2 regions of the Paraburkholderia sp. RAU2J genome follow, and region 2 is predicted to be linked to the other one. Evidence: predicted binding sites of a transcription regulator. Region 2 holds the regulator's gene; the other holds the start of a gene.
What was found. The regulator LexA, encoded in region 2, represses DNA repair genes until DNA is damaged. The targets are predictions, from matches to a motif close to ACTGTATNNNNATACAGT.
Positions count from the first base shown of each region.

Region 1: a site for LexA is predicted at 1,537-1,554, ahead of B0G69_RS26835 (VRR-NUC domain-containing protein). Genes of this name have one in related genera too.

Region 1 covers NZ_RBXG01000002.1:2,104,021-2,107,159, forward strand. Annotated here, with positions in the region: gene B0G69_RS26835 (VRR-NUC domain-containing protein) at 1-1,522, opposite strand, end outside; gene B0G69_RS26840 (LUD domain-containing protein) at 1,698-2,282, opposite strand; gene B0G69_RS26845 (lactate utilization protein B) at 2,269-3,139, opposite strand, start outside.
Region 2 covers NZ_RBXG01000001.1:3,512,020-3,515,158, reverse strand. Annotated here, with positions in the region: gene B0G69_RS15980 (DUF2939 domain-containing protein) at 1-345, opposite strand, end outside; gene B0G69_RS15975 (hypothetical protein) at 521-865, opposite strand; gene lexA (transcriptional repressor LexA) at 927-1,577, opposite strand; gene B0G69_RS15965 (sulfate ABC transporter substrate-binding protein) at 1,888-2,928, shown strand; gene cysT (sulfate ABC transporter permease subunit CysT) at 3,077-3,139, shown strand, end outside.

The sequences.
Region 1 (3,139 bases), on a different contig from region 2:
GCAGCAGGCGCTCGAACCACAACTTCAGATGCGCGGCGGGCAGACAGTCTAGCGCGAGCGCGACAAGCTCCTGCGACAGCAGCCCCCAGAACACGAACGGCGACTGCAGCCCCGCCTTGCTGTGCAGATGCCGCAGAATCGTCTCGCGATAGGCATCGCTATCGAGTTGCGCGAGGCACGCGGCAAACTGGTCCGCGCGGCGCGCATGGAAATCCGGCGCATACAGATCGGCCGGGCCGCGCTGGAACGGATGAAAAAACGCGCCGGGCAGCGCCGCGAACACTGGCTCCCAGCACAGCAAACCGAATAGCGAATTGATCAGTGCGTTCTCGACATAGTGCACCGGCGCGGTATCGCACGTCAGATGATCGCGCGCGACGTATTCGACTGCTTGCGGCGTCTCGGGCTTCGGCAACACCAGCGTCCTGCGCTCGATCGGGCGCGCTGCCGGCGTGCGCAGCGCCGGCTCGCCACGCTTGCGCCGCAAACGCGGCAACATGCGCGCGATGCGCTGCGCCTCCTCTTCGCTTTCAGGCGCGGCCGCGGCATGCGAGGCCAACGCGAACGCTTCGTCGAAACGCTCGCTGCGTTCGAGCACGCGCATACGCCGATGACGCGCGCCAGGCCACGCGCAACGCTCATACACCGCAAGCGCCGCGGTCCAGTTCTGTCGCCGTTCGCACTCGTAGCCGATACGGAACAGCAATTTCGAACGACGCATGTCGAGCCACGGGTTTCCCGTTTCGATCGAGACGACCGTAGCAACGAGTTCGTCGATCGCGCTCGCGCCATCGACAATGGGTAGCCACTCCAGCGCTTCACGGCATGCATGCAGCGCCAGATAAACATCGACGTCGGCGCGTTGCCGGAATGCGCGCGATGAGGGGGCGAACGCCACCTTTTCGTACTGGAACACGCCGAGATCGGCCAGCACGAACTCCGACCAGTCCTGCTGCAAATTGCCGAAGAACATCAGACGCAGCCGCTCGCAGAGCGGCGCAATCGCGACGTGAAAAACGTGGTCCGTGGCGCCGCTGTGCCACGCGGCAAGCGGGCGACGTGCGGGATTTTCCGCGTCGCCGCCGGTTTCATGAAACGGCCGCAGCGTGTCCAGCAGATCCGATTTGCGCAAGCTCTTCGCGCCGGGAATCAGGGCGATGGCTTCGGCGAATATCTCCAGCAACTGAGGGCGCGTGCTGAGCGCGAACAGATCGTCGAGTGAAAGCTGCGGCTCGGTGTCGACCCAGCCGAGCGCCGCCATCGGCGCGACCGCCTGCAACGGGCAGCCAATCTCGTCATACGCCAGACGGCTCGCGCGAAACAGCGCGCCTTTGCGCATCAGCATACGCACCAGCAGCGCGCGCGACGCTTGCGGCAAACCGGCGAAAGCGTCGAGGAACGCGAGTTCGTGCGCGTCCATCAGATCGTCGTAACGCGTGGCGAGCCACGCCAGCGCGCGCTCGAAGTTCAGCAGGTAGTAAGGGACGTCAGAGCGGAGTTCTGATCGAGCATCGGTTGCCACGGCTTTTTGCATAACCTGTATGTTTATACAGTGATGATAGCAAAGTCCGTGGCGGGTTCCGCGTGTCGGCGTGACTGATCAATGAAACACGCACGCCGCCCCGCCTGGGCTGCACGCCCCTTGGCCAACGAGTATTCGACGCAGCCGATTCGATTGCGTCGAGTGAATCATCGCGTCATGGCGCGATCCACACCACCGTCAGCGAGCGCACGCCCTGCGCGCCGCGAATCAGTACCCCTTCGATGTCGGCCGTCGCCGACGGTCCCGTGACGAGTGCCGCATAACGCGCGGCACGGAAGTCGTCGCGCCGGTAGACGTCCTGCAGACCGTCGATCAATTGCGCCGGATCGAGCAGCACGACCAGATGCTGGACGATATAGCCCAGCGCGTTGACGACATACTCGCGTTCGCTGAACCACACGGAGCCGGTTTCGGCGACCCCGAAACGTGCCCGCACCACACCGACGTCGATGTCCTGCAATGAAGCGGGCTCCGTGTCCGCCGTGAGCACGCGCGTCCCCGGCACTTCGGGCGTTGCCGATGCAATCGACGCCTCGGCGCCGAAGCGCTCGCGAATCAGCATGCTCACGTCGCTGGCAGCTGCCGCGTCGACACAGGTGCCGCCCATCATCTGCAACGCCGCCGTAAAACGCGCGCGCAGATCGCCGCCCGCCGCGTCGAACAGCGGCACGTCGGGACGAGGCCGCGCCGCTGGTTGCGCCTGCCGCACCTTCGCCAGAAAAGCCTCACGGGTTGCCATCGCCGCCTCCACGATTCTTTTTGTACCAGGCATGGAAGGTCAGCTTCGGCGCCTCCGGCAACTCACGCTGCTTGCCCCAGATATTGAGCGGGTTGTACAGCATGAAATTCGGCAGATGCCGCAATGCGCCGCCCATCGACGACACCGTCGCGCGATACAGAGTCGGACTCGCGAGCAGACGCCCTGCCATCTTCAATACTTCCTGCTTCACGAACGGCACTTCATGACGCTCGGCGATCACCGTGCGCCATTTGTAAATCTGCTCGTGAATGTTGATCTTCACGGGACACACGTTCGTGCAACTGCCGTTGAGCGTCGACGCGAACGGCAGTGCGCTGTAGCGCTTCAGATCGAACGTCGGATTGATGATCGCGCCGATCGGCCCGGAGTAAGTGCCACCATACGACAGCCCGCCACTGCGCCGATATACCGGACAGGTGTTCATGCACGCGCCGCAGCGGATGCATTTGAGCGAGTACCAGAAGTCCTCCATCGCGAGGCGCTCCGAGCGGCCGTGATCGACGAGGATGTAGTGCATCTCGGTACCCGGTCGCGGTGCACGGAAATGCGACGTGTATTGCGTGATCGGCGAACCGAGCGCACTGCGCGACAGCATGCGCACGAACACGCCGAGGTCCGACACCCTGGGAATGATCTTCTCGATACCGATCGACGCGATGTGCAGCGGCGGGACATTCGCCGACAGATCCGCATTGCCTTCGTTAGTACACACGACGACCGTGCCTGTCTCCGCCACCGCGAAATTGCAGCCGGTCATGCCGGCGGTTTTCTCGCGCACGAAGTAAGGGCGCGTATTCATCCGCTGGCTTTCCGCGAGGTAGTGAATGTCGCTGTTC
Region 2 (3,139 bases):
TAAGGCTGCGACGCCGTCTGGTGTCGCATAGGAATCCACCAGCGGACCGATCAGCGTCACGCCGATCATCGCGCCGATGGTGGCCATTTTGCTGTCGTTATCCGCGTCCAGCCGGCGCGTCAGCATGCCTGCGATCTGCTCCTTCAGGCTGCCGCGCAACGCGGGAAAATCCACGTATTGATTGACGGTTTGCGCGTCGCGCGCATCTGCCGCGCGTTTGAGATTATTCAGCGCGATATAGGGTGACGCGTAAGCAAACCCGAGTGCCGCAATCACTACGACTACAACCAGCGCGATCAGCAGCGGCCGGGTGGCGGCGCCCTTGGTTCGTGTCGGACCTGTCATCGAATGGAACTCCCGATCAGATTGGATTTAACGTGGACTACGGCCCCGCAAAAACAATCCCATTCTATGCAAATATCCGAACAGCAGGTCTGAAAAGCGAGCACGACAACCGCGATGCGTGAGGCATGGTGCGGCCTCCATGGTGCGGCCTCTTTACTGCTCATGACACACACGCTCACGACTCGAAGACTGCACCATGCACATTGGCTTCATCGGCAATGCACCGGTCGATCATGCGGCACACCGCGTCGACCGTGCCCACCATGATCAGCCGCGACGGCCCATGATAGACGCGCACCGGCGCGCGCCGTGCAGGTTCCGCCGTATTCAACCCGGAGTTCAACGACACACGGGCAAACGCCGGCAACGACGACGGCAGGCTCGCCGTATCAGCGGGCGCGTCGAACAGCGACGCGGAGTCCTGAGCCGGTGCTTCGATCAATGAGCAAGGCACCACATTGCGCAAATGGCGCAAACGGCCGAACTGGCGAAAGGGCAGCAGGCGGGCAAGGCGTTCCATGAGTCTCTCCAGGCGATGCAGCGTTGATGCGGCGTGGGATTAAGCGAACAGGCGCGGTGGCTTAGAACTCGCCAGGGCGGATCAGCCCCACGGCGATGCCCTCCAGCGCGAATTCCGCACTGCCGGTTTCAACGAAAATGTTCTCGTAATCGGGGTTCTCCGCGATCAGCTCGAGGCCGTTCGGCCGACGCTTCAGGCGCTTGACCGTGACGTCGTCGCCGAGCCGGGCGATGATGATCTGGCCGTCTTTCGCCTCGCTCTTCTTTTGCACCGCGAGCAGGTCGCCGTCGAAGATGCCTGCGTCGCGCATGGACAGCCCGCGCACCTTCAACAGGTAGTCGGGCTTGCTCGAGAACAGCGCCGGATCACACGCGAAGTGCTGCGAGATATGTTCCTGCGCGAGGATCGGGCTGCCGGCAGCCACCCGGCCGATCAGCGGCAGCGACAGCTGCATGATGCTCGAGTGCGGCAGCGTGAACTGATGCGGTGAATCTTCCGGGCCCGCCAGCAGGCGAATACCGCGTGACGCGCCGGCGGCGAGTTCGATCACACCCTTGCGAGCGAGCGCGCGCAAATGTTCTTCTGCCGAGTTGGCCGAGCTGAAGCCCAGTTCGGCGGCAATTTCCGCGCGGGTGGGCGGAAAACCGGTGCGTTCGATCGCCCGGCGAATCAGATCGAAAACCTGCTGCTGTCGTGCGGTGAGTTTTGTCATGGCCACTGTATGTATGAACAGGTGACTGTATTTTTATACAGTATTCGGCGCAATTCAAGCTTTACTTTAAGTTCGTGACCCTGGGTGCCGTTACGGCGCCCGTAATCGGCGTCCAAACGTCCGTTTTCATGCCGCAACGCCTTATCCAGCTGTCATTACCACTTTTGCGTATTAAAGAATGAAGAAACATTATTTTTAATGATGAAAGCGCTTCGATAGACTGCCTTCCAGTTGCCGCTCATGTGCACGTGACCGCGACGCAGAACAACACCACGCTGGTTTCAGCGCACTACACGCGGAGAAAGTTCACATGAATCATCGACACACGGGGCTGGCTCGGAAAACGAAGCAACTCATCGCGGCGCTCGCGTTCGGCGCGGCCGGCGCGCTCGGCGCGATGACACCGGCGCATGCGGCCGACACCACACTGCTGAACGTTTCCTACGACCCGACGCGCGAGCTGTATCAGGAGGTCAACCAGGCGTTCGGCAAGGAATGGAAAACGAAGACCGGCGAGACGATCACCTTCAAGCAGTCGCACGGCGGTTCCGGCGCGCAGGCGCGCTCGGTGCTCGACGGCCTGCAGGCGGACGTCGTCACCCTCGCACTCGCCTACGACATCGATGCGCTCGCCGGCAAGGGGCTGCTCGACAAGGGCTGGCAAAAGCGCTTGCCGGACAACGCGTCGCCGTACACGTCGACGATCGTGTTCCTCGTGCGCAAGGGCAACCCGAAGCACATCAAGGACTGGGACGATCTGATCAAGCCGGGTGTGTCGATCGTCACGCCGAATCCGAAGACTTCGGGCGGCGCGCGCTGGAACTACCTCGCGGCGTGGGCGTACGCGCAACATCAGCCGGGCGGCAATGCCCAGAAAGCGAAGGAATTCGTCGGCAAGCTGTATAAGAACGCCGGCGTGCTGGACTCGGGCGCGCGTGGCGCGACTACCAGCTTCGTGCAGCGTGGCATCGGCGACGTACTGATCGCGTGGGAAAACGAAGCGTTCCTGTCGCTGAAGGAGTTCGGTCCGGACAAGTTTGAAATCGTCGTGCCGTCGGTGAGCATTCTCGCCGAGCCGCCGGTCGCGGTGGTGGACAAGGTCGTCGACAAGCGCGGCACGCGCAAGCTGGCCGAGGCGTATCTGAACTTCCTGTATAGCGAGCAAGGCCAGGAGATCGCCGCGCGCAACTTCTACCGTCCGCGTTCGAACAAGGTGCCGGCCGACCTGACCGCGAAGTTTCCGAAGCTGAAGCTGTACACGGTGGACGATTCGTTCGGCGGCTGGGCCAACGCGCAGAAGACGCACTTTGCCGACGGCGGTGTGTTCGACTCGATCTACCAGCCTCAATAACGCTGTCGATGCCCTAACCGGCATCGATACACCGGCGCGGCGGCGCGCCACTTCCGGGCGCGCCCAGTGGGCGCGCTTCTGGCCAACCGGAATCCGGACCCGTTGGCCGAAGATCAAACGCCAGCATCAACCTGAACGAGTATCCAGCATGACGACGTTGACCTTCCGAAAGCCGAGTGCATTGCCCGGCTTTGGCCTGACACTCGGCATC